DNA from 2 places in the Lysinibacillus sp. NPDC056232 genome. Region 1 is predicted to be linked to the other one. Evidence: riboswitches for the same ligand, from Rfam matches in the RefSeq annotation. Region 1 holds a riboswitch; the other holds the start of a gene.

Region 1 (7,169 bases):
GATGGGTTTTCTTCTGTTTCTTTTGCAATTTGAATCATCACATCGCAGAATGCATCTAATGTTTCTTTAGATTCTGTTTCTGTTGGCTCAATCATTAATGCCTCTTCCACATTTAATGGGAAGTAAGTTGTTGGTGGATGATAGCCAAAGTCTAACAGACGTTTTGCAATGTCTAAAGTACGAACGCCAAGTTTCTTTTGACGACGACCTGATAATACAAATTCATGCTTACAATGACGGTTATATGGTAGATCGTAGAATGGCTCTAGGCGACGCATCATATAGTTTGCGTTTAGTACAGCGTATTCTGTTACTGCTTTTAAGCCATCTGGACCCATTGTACGGATATAAGTGTATGCACGTACGTTGATACCAAAGTTACCATAGTAAGGTTTAACACGTCCGATTGATTGTGGACGCTCGTAATCGAAGTGATATGTTCCTTCCTCTGTTCTTACTAAAACTGGTTTTGGAAGGAATGGTATTAAATCTGCTTTTACTCCTACTGGACCTGAACCTGGGCCACCGCCACCGTGAGGACCTGTAAATGTTTTGTGTAAATTTAAGTGTACGCAGTCAAAGCCCATATCACCAGGACGTGCTTTACTCATAACTGCGTTTAAGTTTGCACCGTCATAGTATACTTTACCGCCAACAGAGTGAATAAGCTCTGCCATTTCGATAATGTTTTCTTCAAATAGACCAAGTGTATTTGGATTTGTTAGCATTAATGCAGCTGTATCAGAACCAACTACTTTGCGCAAATCTTCAATATCTACTAAGCCATTTTCATCTGATTTAACAGTGATAGTTTCAAAGCCTGCAACCGTTGCCGATGCTGGGTTTGTACCGTGAGCAGAGTCAGGAACGATAACTTTATTACGATGACCTTCACCGTTTGCCTCATGGAAGGCACGAATCATCATTAATGCTGTCCATTCACCATGAGCACCTGCTGCAGGTTGTAATGTCACTTCATCCATACCTGTAATTTCAACTAATGAAGTTTGTAGATCATAAAGAAGCTCCATCGCACCTTGAACTGTTGATTCATCCTGTAATGGGTGAACATTTGCAAAACCAGAAATTCGTGCAACAGCCTCGTTAATTTTAGGATTATATTTCATCGTACAAGAACCAAGAGGGTAGAAGCCAGAGTCTACACCATGGTTTCGACGAGAAAGTGCTGTATAATGACGCATAATATCAAGCTCAGATACTTCTGGTAATTCCGCTGCCTCAGCGCGTACTAAGTTTGCAGGAAGTAAATCTGCAAGATCAATCTCAGGTACATCAAGTGCTTCTAAGTTGTAGCCTACGCGACCTTCTTTGGAAATTTCAAAAATGAGTGATTGATTTTCGTTATGCATTAAGAGCCCCCATTTCTGCAACAAGTGCATCAATTTCTTCCTTCGTGCGTAATTCTGTTACTGCGATTAGCACGTGATTTTTTAGAGAGTCATATGTTTGACCTAAAGGATATCCACCGATGATCCCTTTATCAATTAAGCTTTTATTAATTTCTTTCACACATTTATTTGTCTTCACAACGATTTCGTTAAAGTGAGCACCTTGGAATGCTACTGTGAAGCCTGCCGCTTCAAAGGCATTTTTAGCATAGCGAGTTTTCGCGATATTTTGCGTAGCCATTTCACGAACGCCTTCTTTACCTAGAGCAGTCATTGCTACAGAAGCAGCAAGTGCAAGAAGCGCTTGGTTCGAACAAATATTAGACGTTGCTTTATCACGACGGATATGTTGTTCACGTGCTTGTAATGTTAAAACATAACCACGACGACCTTCACCATCTACTGTTTCACCAACAAGACGACCAGGAACTTTACGCATTAGCTTCGTTGTTACTGCAAAGAAACCACAGTGTGGACCACCGAATGCTTCAGAAATACCGAAGACCTGTGCATCCCCTACACAAATATCAGCCCCTAGCTCACCAGGTGGTGTTAAAATTCCTAGTGCAAGTGGGTTTGAAGATACAACAAATAAACTTTTTGCCTCATGCGCAATATCACCAATTACTTGTAAGTCCTCTATTTGACCAAAGAAGTTTGGATATTGTGCAATAACAGCTGCCGTATTGTCATCCATTAATTCCTTTAAAGCTTCTACATCTGTCACACCATCTTTTTGTGGAACAGTAACAATTTCAATGGATTGACCATATGCATATGTAGCAACGACATCACGATACTCAGGATGAACAGTTTCAGATACTAAAATTTTCTTACGACGTGTATGGCCAGCTGCAAGCATACCCGCTTCAGCTAATGCTGTTCCTCCATCGTACATAGAAGAGTTTGCAAGATCCATACCTGTAAGCTCTGCAATCATCGTTTGGAATTCAAAAATTGCTTGTAATTCCCCTTGTGAAATTTCCGGTTGATATGGAGTATACGCTGTGTAAAACTCTGAACGAGAAATAACATGGTCCACGATAACCGGTTTATAGTGGTTGTATACGCCTGCACCTAAAAACGATACGTTAGCATTTGTATCTTTATTTTTCGCAGCCATTGCCGTTAATTCTTTTAATAAAGCTGATTCAGATTTCGCTTCTTTAATATCATATAGGCCTTTAAAACGTACTTTTTCTGGAATATCCCCAAATAACTCATCAACTGAGGATACACCGATTACGTCTAACATTTCTTGTTTATCTTGCTCCGTCATAGGTAAATAACGATGTTTCATAAATGTAGGTCCCTCTTTTCAAATATTATTTTGAACGTTTGTAAAACGGTGTTTCAACTGTTACTACCTTTAAGTGCTTACCACGGATTTCGATTTCCAATTCAGTTCCGATAGTTGCGAATTGGCTGTCAATTAATGCGTGACCAACATTACGTTTAGAAGAAGGAAGCTGTGTACCTGTTGTCACTTCACCGATTTCCTGACCATCCTTCAACACTTTATAGCCATGACGAGGAATTCCTTTATCAATCATTTCAATGCCAACAATTTTACGTGACAGCCCATTTTCTTTTTGTGCCACTAATGCATCATGACCATTAAAATCCTCTTTATTTAACTTCACAGCAAAACCAATACCAGCCTCAAGGGGTGAAATTGTCGCTGATAGCTCTTGCCCGTATAATGGAAGACCTGCTTCAAAACGAAGTGTATCTCGGCAGCCTAAACCTGCAGGAACTACACCTTTGTCTTTTCCAGCCTCTAGGATTTTACTCCATAATGCTTTAATATCTTCTGGAGAGCCGTATAGTTCAAAACCATCTTCTCCGGTGTAACCACTACGAGATACTAACGTTTTATGACCAGCAACTTCAACATCTGCTTGGAAACGGAAATATTTAATCGTTTGTAAATCAGTATCTGTTAATGTTTGAAGAACTTCTTCTGCTAATGGACCTTGAAGGGCAATTTGTGCATAAGCCTCTGATTGGTTGTCGATCGTCACATCATATTGATGTTGATTTTCCATCATCCACTCATAATCTTTTTCAATATTTGACGCGTTCACGCATAGTAAATAATGATTGTCTGCTAATTTATACGTTAATAAATCATCGACAACACCACCATCTTCATAGCACATTGCATTATATTGCGCTTGACCTACTGCAATTTTGGAAATATCATTTGTCAAAAGATTTTGTAAAAACTCTAGTGAATTAGGTCCAGTTACTAAAATCTCCCCCATATGTGATACATCAAATAAGCCAGCACGATTACGTACTGCATCATGCTCTTCTTTAATAGAAGAGAATTGCACTGGTAATTCCCATCCACCGAAGTCAATTGTTTTTCCGCCATGTGTTGCATATTCTTCAAATAGAGGTGTACGTTGTAATTCGTTCGTCATTGTTTTTGCCCCCTTATTGTTCGTTACATTTTTACTGATAGTAGTTCGTCTGTTTTTTTATTTGTACAGTCATGCTTTCCCTGTTTGTTCATCAAAAAGAGGAACTAACAACATTAGGTAAAACATTTAGACATTAAAAAAGACAGACGAACCCCTTTTCGGGATTCTCTGTCCTTGCACCTGAAAGTTACACCAGACTGGCTCGCATACCTACAATGCCAATCAGCCGGCTTTCCCCTTTGGTGGCTGTTGTACTACAGCTCTCTCCAGAGTTGCGTCTTATACGAGTCCTTTTACCTGAGAGATTCATAACTTTTTGTTACTTGCTCCTTCGGTGACGTCTACACGTGCTCTCCCCGTACAGTCATCCGCCCAAGTTTCAACTTGGTACTATTTAGTATTCAATGAACATTAAGTAACTTATTTGTCTATATCCTAACATTAATTGCAATGAAAAGGCAATCATTTTTTAATTTATATTAAAACACGAACGTTTAAATCACTACAATGCATCATAGTTCGCCTTTTAACCTTTTAACTTGGAATGCTAAATACTCAAGAATTTGGCGGATTGTTCTCCCCTCTGTTAACACTTGAATATGTCCTACTTCACGATAGAACTTTCTTCTGTAATGATACAGCTGCTCTAACTCCTCTTTCGTCGAGCTCTGTACAATCGGTCTGTTCGGATCATGCTGTATTCGTTTGTAAATATCTTCGAATGTCGCATCTAAAAAAAACACGAGTCCACTGCGCCTCATTATTTTTCGATTTTCAGCATTGATTGCAACTCCACCACCAGTTGAAATAATACAAGCTTCGTCTCGGAAATTTTTCAAAAATTCTGTTTCTATTTCTCGAAAACGTGCTTCTCCATATTTTTCAAATATCTGTGGAATTGTCATACCCTGCTGCCTAACAATCTCATGATCCATATCATAATATGGCATCTTTAACAAATAACTTAAACGCCTTCCTAACGCACTTTTCCCGCAGCCCATAAAGCCCACTAAATATATTTTTCGCATTCGAATCACCTTCTTATAACTACGATTCTACACTGTCTGACAAAATTTGTCCTAATAAATTTACCGTAGCTCGAACATTCAGCTTTTCTAGGCCATCGTATGTTCGAAACTGAATCTCATAAGACGTACAATACGTAAGAACAAAAGTAGTTACAAAAAATAATAATGCAATTGCGATTAAAAAAATAGCCCCTCTGTCATTTTTCAATAACTGGAACATAGAAAGTTCGCTCCTTTTTGATACCACTTGGAAGTTCAACAGCTACTGTTAACATATCTTTTTCATATTGGAACTGGCATTTATTAATACCAATTAGCATTGGTACATGACCACCATTTACTTGATCACGAATAATATTGCTATAACAATCAATATGATGAATGGTATCTGCTGCCTGGAAGGTTATTCTCTTTTGATCTTTCCGAATCGTAAATGATGAAACATCATTTACATACATATTCAAATCATAAACAAAAAGCTCCCACTTTGATTGCTCATCAGATAACACCGTTATTTTCATTTCTGCAAACCAAAGCATGATGAACACAACAAGATGGGCAATAAACACAAAAACAACTAATTGAAATAACGCTTCTAATAATGTATAGCCTCGCTCATTCATCGACTTCACCTGTCAGTTGTATACATTTTTTACGTAATTCTCGGGTATTTTGAAAGCTTACGCATATCCCTTGTCCATTCAAAGACCACTGAAATTCTATATTTTCAATTGTTTTAGTGCCTTCCGTTTGCTGTAGATAGCGATATTGCTTTAAGCCTTCATAGGCCGTTTCAGCTGCAATAACTTCCAACTTCTTGTTATAAAGAGTCGTTTTCATCGTATAGCTAATTGGTATTAATGTCGTGCATAATAACATGACAATGACTACTGATAATATTGTTTCCACAAATGAATAACCAGATTCATTCAACCCTCGATCTCCCTCGTCCTAATGTAATCACAACCTTTTTATTGCCTTGAGGCGTTTTAAAATAAACAGTCCCTGGCGTCATGATGTTTCCATTATAGTTGTATATAATCGTGTAAATTGAACTCGATGCAGGCATAAACTCAACCCCTTTCGGAAAAGGGCGTTCATATAATTCTGTAAAAATATCCTTTTTAATAATGTACCTCTTTGATGAACTCTCAAACTTCATCGATATATATTCCCTTTGATGCATACTATAAGTTTGGATATATTGGATATCTAATTGAATTTGTGTGAAAAATTGCTCAAGCTCCCTAGTCTCCGCTGCTTTTAACGAATACTTAACGACAATCGCTGACAAACACATCACGATAAACAATACCATTAGCATTTCAACAAACGTATAGCCACGCTCACTTTTAATAACATCCATCAGTTACTAGAACCAGTATCGGTAGAAGTTTTCGCCAATCGTACCTCCCCATCCTTAGTTATCATAATCTCTTCTTTATTAGGGCAGGTCGTTTCATTCTTCTTCAAATAGCCTTTCTCTACCAAATCTTGAATTGTTGGATAAGCCATAAAATCTACTCGATACGCCTCTACCTGCCCTTGCACCATGCTCACATACGCTTTACAGCCCTTCTCATCGACAGTAGCAAAATGTTTTGTAACATTGGGGATTGTAATTAATATTAATATGGAAATAATCAGAAGAACAATTAACATTTCTATCAATGTAAAACCCGCTTGCTGCTTTATACGTTTCATTATTATCCTCCTATACTAGTTCAATCATGTGATATATTGGCCATAATAAACTTACATATGCGGCAACTATGCACATCGCAATAATGATAAAGAAGGTAGGCTGCACAAAAGCAAGGATTTTATGCAGTAGTTGCTCTTGCTTTTCCGTCAATAATTCGCTGTACAGTACTAGCTCTTTTCCTAAATAACCACTTTGCTCTCCATGTTCAACAAATGTCGAGAAATCCTTCTGCCAAACTGTCATCAACTTAACAGCTTGTGTTAGCGTATCACCAAAAACAACACGATCTTTTATACATCGCGCTAGATATTGTAGAAACGGTTGAAGTTGCTGCTCCTCCAAAATTTGTAGACTTGCCTGTAAAGAAAACCCACTTTGTAGCAGACTACCTAAATAAGCAGCAAATTGTCTCGTCAAAGACATTCGTATATAAAACCGAATCAAAGGAGTTTTTAAGATAATATTTAGCTGGCGAGCAATTGGACGTCGTTTGAGATAAAGGTAAAAAATCAAAATGCTACAAAACATCACTATGCCTGCGAACATTAAAGCATCGGGAAGATGCAATAATGCCTTTGACAAAGCAATGCTTGTCTCC
Region 2 (7,169 bases), on a different contig from region 1:
TATTTTATCTTCTAGACCAACTTCTTCATAGATTAAAGTTTGTCTTTGTTGTTTATTGCTGTAAGCAGAATAAGTTTCGATGATTTTCCCATCTATTATAACTTCTATATTTGAAGAAGAAGTATTCCATGCTGGAGAGATAATTCTTAATTTCGTTCCTTTAAAGTTAAAGGTAAAGTAGGAATCAATAGCAGCTTGAGTATTATAAGTAGTAAAATGCTGGGTTTTATTATAATCACTATGTCCAGAAACTATATCCCACGATCCAATATATTTAATGATTGGATTACTATCATCATATCTTTTCCATCCTTTTTCAGGTTTAAGTAACTGATCTCCTATTTTCGCACTATTCTCAGGAGTGTTATTTAAATTAGATACTCCTTCTTCATAGTCAACTCCTTCTGCTGCCGATGCACTTCCGATACTAAAGCTAACTAGTACTAACAGCATTAACGCTAAATAAATAAAACTTTTTTTAAACATATTAACCATTATGTATCCTCCTTAAAATTGTAAAAGGTCATTTCTTTAATTAACCTCCAAAGATAACTTTAACTACTTAGGGACTTTTTTACTATAATAAAAATCGATTATTTTTGATAATAAAAAAGCCACCCGTATGGGTAGCTAAATTATTACTTCAACCTTTCTGTTATAACTGCTACAGGGAAATAATACATACCGATTTCATTTGATTCTTTTTCAGATATATCCATAGATACTGTTCCAACACCAACATATTCAATCGTTAATGTGTTCCAGCCTTCTTCATTTAGCAACGCATCAGACACTTGACTATACTTAGACACTGCGATGTCTTTTGGTGGTAAATTGAATTTATTTGGCGCTAAGTCTATTACTGCTTTAATCTCACCATTTTCAATGGTTAAACTAATTAATTTGTCATTCTCACCCATACCATCATACTCGACTATTTCTTTTACTTCATTTACCGTAATTTCTTTTTCAGATTTGTCTTCAGTATCCTCTTTCGCTTTCAGTTCAGCTAGAGCTTTTTCCTCAGCATCTTTTTGTTCGCTAGATTTAGGGTACTCAATAGATTTATTTTCAGGAATAGGCTTTTCAGCTTCTCCACATGCAGCAAGTAGTAATGCTGACATAGCTCCTATGTAGAATAATTTTTTCATTTCAAAATCCTCCCTTACATTTCCAATTACTATTCTAGGAAATTTGGAGGGAAAAGTACATATAAAAAACAGATAACCTAATAAGAAATTATGCAGCTACTTTTAAGTTTACGGGAAAAAGTGCACATGCAGCAGCAGCACCACATTTGGGACGGAGTGCATTAGATACAGTTGAGCTCATGAATGTTGGGGTAGATGAACAGCATGCCCAAGCTATTTTTAATACATTTACTCCGGAAATTCAGGTATCATCGTTAATGGGTCTAAAAAAAGAAGATGTTGTTCAGCTACAAGGTAAAGTTATTGCGAACCAAATCCCAAGTGTCCTACCTGAATTTATAATGGATGGATCAACGGACGTTGGGGATGTGAACTGGAATGTCCCAACTGTTCAATGTACAACTGTATGTATGGCACTAGGTACACCACTTCATACTTGGCAAGTTGTATCACAGGGTGTTATGCCAATAGCGCATAAGGGGATGTTACAAGCAGCGAAAATAATGGCTTGCACGGCTGTGAATCTAATCGATAATCCAGCACTTATTGAAGAAGCTAAAAAAGAATGGGAAGAACGTCTAGATGGGGAGACTTATGTTTCGCTAATTCCAGAAGGTACTAAGCCTCCAAAACTTTAACTTCTTTCAGCAAATGAAAGTAAAGTCAGCTTCAGAAGTCTCCCACCTCTATAGGTGTGAGATGAAAATGCCTGAGTGACCAACATCGTGTTGGCCTAAAGCCTCCGGACGCAATTATGCCGAGGCATAATTGATAAAAATATACCAAATAGAGTCTTTGTAGGGTAAACTATGGAGGCTCTGTTTTTGCCTATTATTCATTTTTTTTAGTAAAGTGTACTTAAAGACGAGCTATGGCGTAAGATGCCATTTTTTGAAAGGAGATTACAAAATGCCGACAGAACATAACAATCATAATAATAATCAACTTGCGGCAGAATGGGTGGAACAGTTTCGTCCTTTTGCTAAAGAGGGACAATGCGCAAGTTATATTCCTGCTTTAGCTGAAAAAGATCCAAATCAATTAGCAATTTCGATTATCGGTACTAATAATGACGAAATGAAAGCCGGAGATACAACGGAACTATTTACTCTGCAAAGTGTTTCAAAGGTCGTTACATTTATTTTAGCGTGTATGGATCGGGGGTTACCCTATGTTTTAGAGCGAGTAGATGTTGAACCTACAGGTGATACCTTTAATTCCATCATTCGTCTTGAAAGCCATCAGCCTGGAAAACCTTTTAATCCAATGATTAATGCAGGAGCTATTACAGTATCGTCTATGCTTTCCGGAAATTCACCGCAAGAGAAGGTGTCAAAAATCCTTTCTTTTTTAGAACAAATGGTTGGTAAGAAATTAAAGGTTAATGATGAGGTTTATCAATCTGAGTGGCAAACTGCAAATCGAAATCGTTCATTAGCCTATTATTTAATGGATTCTGGCTTTTTAGACTGTTCTGTAGAGGAGGCATTGGAGGTTTACTTGAAACAATGTGCAATTGAAGTAAATGTTTCGGATTTAGCGATGATTGGTTTAGTAATCGCCAATGATGGTTATCATCCTCTAACAAAAACACAGCTTTTTCCTAAGCAAGTAGCAAAATTAGCAAAGGCATTGATGGTTACTTGCGGTATGTATAATGCTTCTGGTAAATTTGCTGCATTTATCGGGTTACCCGCTAAAAGTGGCGTTTCCGGAGCGATTTTGGTGGCTGTGCCAAGTCATGCAGGCTTAGACTCACCTTTTCCTGTAGGATGCGGTATTGGCATATACGGACCAGCAATTGATGACATCGGGAATAGCGTAGCCGGAGTGAATTTACTTAAGTATATCGCTACCGAGTGGAATATGAATATTTTTTAACTTCATTCAGCGGGTGTGGCGGATGTCACGGATTCAATCAAATGAAAGATGACTTCAGTAAATGGAGTCATCTTTTTTACTTTTTTCAGCGGATTTCTATACATCCGCCAAGGATTATACCGTTCATTTGCTATAAAAAAGCCCTGAATAGCTTCACTTTGCTTAAAGTGTCACTATCCAGGGCGATACAACTTAGCGTATTGCTTTCTTTCTTTTCATCTTATAAATAATCAGCAGCAAAATAAACCAAATTGGTGTCAATAGTAATGCGGTACGTGTTGCCTCTGAAATGAACATTACTACTAATAAAAATGCAAAGAAGACAAGTACTAAATAGTTCACGAACGGAGTGAAAGGTGCCTTGAAAATTGATGCTTCATGAAGTGCACGATTTTTACGTTTATAGATGATATGAGAGATTAATATAATACTCCACACCCAGATAAAGCAAATGGCACTAATTGTTGTAACAACACTAAAGGCGTTTTCAGGCATTAATTTACTTAGTAATGCACCAACGGATACAACAATTGCAGACACAACAAGTGCGTTACTTGGTACACTGTTTTTATTGAGCTTTGCAAACGTTGGTGAAGCTTGTTTGTTGTTTCCAAGATTAAAAAGCATGCGGCTTGTAGAAAATAAACCACTATTACCAGCTGAAGCTGCAGATGTTAGAACGACAAAATTAATAATACCCGCAGCAATTGGAATACCAGCTAGTGTAAATACTTGTACAAATGGACTACTAGAGGCAGACATTTCATTCCAAGGATTAATGCATAAAATAACAAATAATGCCCCTACGTAGAATAATAAAATGCGTAATGGAATTTTGTTAATGGCAGAAGGAATATTTTTTTTAGGATTGGCTGTTTCCGCAGCAGAAACCCCTACTAACTCGACACCAACAAAAGCGAAAACAACCATTTGGAATGCCATTAGGAATCCGTGAAGGCCATTCGGGAATAACCCGCCATGTGCCCAAAGATTTTCAACAGAAACTGTGCCAGAGCTTGTTTGAAAACCTGTAAATAACATGAATAGTCCAATCACAATCAGTGCCACAATTGTTATGACTTTTATAAGTGCAAACCAAAATTCTAGTTCGCCAAATAGTTTTACAGTTAATAAATTCAACATTAATAACAGTACTAAACAGCCAATTGCAGGCACCCATTGTGGTATATCAAACCAATATTGTACATAAACGCCGACAGCAATAATATCTGCCATAGCGGTCATAATCCAGCAGAACCAGTATGTCCAGCCGGTGATGTAACCTGCCCAAGGTCCTATGTATTCGGATGCAAAATCAGTAAATGATGTATAGCCAGCATTTGATAATAACAGTTCGCCTAACGCCCGCATGACGAAAAATAAGGCGGTTCCGACAATTAGATAGGCAAAGATGATGGAAGGTCCAGCTAAAGCAATGGCTTTACCGGAGCCTAAAAATAAACCTGTACCGATTGTTCCGCCAATGGCAATGAGCTGCACATGGCGATTTTTTAAATCACGTTTTAATTGTTGTTGTTGTTCCACGTTGCTCCCCCTCAAAGATACGTAAAAACTATGACTGGAAATAAAAAAGAGACTAGTAGTGACACTAGTCCCGTAAACGACAGAATAACAAATACCGATTGCGAATGTTGTATGCAAAAAAAGAAAACATTCGTGTGGTATAGCTTTCATGATGAAAGTTGATATTACTCCTCTGTCCTTTTGCCTGAGATAGTGAACCCTTCGGCGACGCAAAATGCGCTCTCTCCAGAACTGCTCCTGCTATAGTTTTATCCATAGCATTCATAGCTTGTATTGTATGTCTTAATGACATTGTTTTAAGATATTATACATCCTATCAGTGCTACCATAATTATTCAAGGATAAATTTCAGTCAGTATCGAAAAAAAAGAAGATTGGAGTTCGTCTAGGTAAAAACTTTACGAAAAATAGTATTTTTAGACATACGTTAAAATATGGATAATATTTAATGTTTGGTATAAAGGGGTAAAAGAGGCGAGGAACGAGTGAGGGATACGGTTAGAATTTTGGTAATGGAAAGTGAATGTGGTGTGGGCAGTATATTGCCTCTCGTTCTACTTTTTTCTGTCCCATGTATGATCAAGAACTTGGAGAGCAAGAAATAAGTTGTCAGACGTTAAACAATAAATATAATATAGTAGAAACTCAGAATTTTTTGCAAAAAAGAAACCATCTCATAGTCATTTGAGATGGTTTCTCTTTGTGTTAAACAAAGTGAAGTAGAGATATATTAATTTACTTAGTTTCCGTGAGTAAATTTATATATAGTAGTCACTAATGCCTTAACGATTTTTTACTATTATTTTTTTGTCTTTATTTTACCTGTCCAAGTACGGAAGCCACCTTGAAGTTGGTAAATTTGGTTGTAGCCACGTTTTTTAAGAAATAAAGCAGCACGTGAGCTACGGCCTGTATTTTGACAGTATAAATATACTGGTAAATCTGGGCGAATTTCTTTGTGACGTTGACGTAGAGTTGTTGAAGGAACATTTCGTGCGCCTAGAATGTGGCCTGCATCAAATTCTTTTTGCTCACGTACATCGATAAGCTGTGCTTTACGATAGCCTTCAATAAATTGTTCTTGTGTTAGGTTTGTTACGGCCTTTTTTAGTCGTAGGGCATTGATGCCGATATATGCAATTACGACTACTAAAATTACACCGATTGTGATAAGTATGTTCAACAAAATTTCTTACCCCTTTCTATCTTCTTTATTATTATAAAAGATGCGCTAGCGATAGTCCAATGAGTTTGATAAAATTAATTAGATTGTGGCTAGAATTAATCTATCTTTATTTATGGATGTTATTAGTGAAAGGTCACAGAATCATTCCACTACATTCATAGACTTGGGTGGATGATTACTTCAATAAAGAATAGAACTAAACGCAGAGTGTCAAAATTTTGAGAAGTATTGTTTTTTGCTCATCATCTAGAGAAGGATGACATTTGTTAAAACGTATGCCATATATAGGTTGATTGGAGTGAAGGCAGGGCGACTCCTTGGGGATCAGCGATAGAGGAACGAAGGGTAAAAGCATCACATCCTGTGATAACGCCTTCGTGACCAACCTCATGTCGCTGTCGCTACGTTAGCACTACCCTTTCGCACAAAAAACATCTGTTGGCCCGACGCCCCCAGGAAAGCGCCCAGCCGGAACGGAAATCAACCCCACGTTATGGTGATGAGACTTATTTTTGTACACGTTAGCTAATGTTCAATTAAATATTTGTAGGAGATGAAAATATGACAACTTGGTATTTTCTAAATTCAGGGAAATGTAGCCCTTCTTTTAATATGGCTTTAGATGAGGCATTACTTGATTGGCATAGTGAAGGTTTAATTCCACCAGTCATTCGTTTTTATGAGTGGGAGCCAGCAACACTTTCGATTGGCTATTTTCAGCAGGCGAAAAGAGATATTAATTTCGAGGCTGTGCAAGAACAAGGTTTAGGCTTTGTTCGTCGACCAACAGGTGGTAGAGCCGTTTTACATGAACATGAGTTGACATATAGCGTCATTGTTTCAGAAAGCTATCCAGATATGCCTGAATCAGTGACAGAGGCATATAGAGTGTTAAGTGAAGGGATATTGCAAGGTTTTCATAATCTAGGTATGGATGCTTATTTTAGTGTGCCTAATACCGAAGAACAAAGAGCGGATTTAAAGAAACCTAAAAGTGCAGTTTGCTTTGATGCGCCAAGCTGGTATGAGCTTGTAGTAGAAGGTAAAAAAGTAGCAGGTAGTGCACAAACTCGTCAAAAAGGTGTTATTTTACAGCACGGAGCCATTTTACTAGATTTAGATCAAGAGAAATTATTGTCTGTTTTCAATTTTTCAAGTGAAGAGGCGAAGGCACGTATGCGTAGAAAGATGCCTGAGAAAGCGGTTGCTATCAATAACCTTGTTAAAGAACCCGTGACTATTGAACAATGTGTGACAGCTTTTAGAGATGGTTTTGCAAAATCGTTGCAAATTGATTTAAAACCATTTACACTTTCTGAGGAGCAATTAGAATATGTGCATGCACTTGAAGAAAAAAAATATGCATGTGATGATTGGAACTTCAAAAAATAACAAGAAATAGTATT

What was found. A riboswitch is a leader RNA that binds a small molecule or an ion and turns the genes downstream of it on or off. The one in region 1 is predicted to bind glycine.
Region 2: linked by a shared signal. The riboswitch ahead of ACFCYJ_RS11260 (amino acid permease) and the one ahead of gcvT (glycine cleavage system aminomethyltransferase GcvT) in region 1 are both predicted to bind glycine.

Annotation. Positions count from the first base shown of each region.
Region 1 is NZ_JBHJTF010000028.1:52,162-59,330, forward strand. Features, by position in the region: gene gcvPB (aminomethyl-transferring glycine dehydrogenase subunit GcvPB) at 1-1,370, opposite strand, end outside; gene gcvPA (aminomethyl-transferring glycine dehydrogenase subunit GcvPA) at 1,363-2,709, opposite strand; gene gcvT (glycine cleavage system aminomethyltransferase GcvT) at 2,735-3,838, opposite strand; glycine riboswitch at 4,114-4,206, opposite strand; gene ACFCYJ_RS18965 (shikimate kinase) at 4,351-4,866, opposite strand; gene ACFCYJ_RS18970 (hypothetical protein) at 4,886-5,086, opposite strand; gene comGF (competence type IV pilus minor pilin ComGF) at 5,064-5,489, opposite strand; gene ACFCYJ_RS18980 (hypothetical protein) at 5,482-5,799, opposite strand; gene comGD (competence type IV pilus minor pilin ComGD) at 5,792-6,232, opposite strand; gene comGC (competence type IV pilus major pilin ComGC) at 6,232-6,570, opposite strand; gene comGB (competence type IV pilus assembly protein ComGB) at 6,581-7,169, opposite strand, start outside.
Region 2 is NZ_JBHJTF010000012.1:31,377-38,545, forward strand. Features, by position in the region: gene ACFCYJ_RS11240 (Ig-like domain-containing protein) at 1-495, opposite strand, end outside; gene ACFCYJ_RS11245 (hypothetical protein) at 639-1,151, opposite strand; partial or broken gene ACFCYJ_RS11250 (zinc-binding metallopeptidase family protein) at 1,247-1,789, shown strand; gene ACFCYJ_RS11255 (glutaminase) at 2,061-3,032, shown strand; gene ACFCYJ_RS11260 (amino acid permease) at 3,225-4,577, opposite strand; glycine riboswitch at 4,740-4,816, opposite strand; gene ACFCYJ_RS11265 (rhodanese-like domain-containing protein) at 5,377-5,760, opposite strand; gene ACFCYJ_RS11270 (lipoate--protein ligase family protein) at 6,325-7,155, shown strand.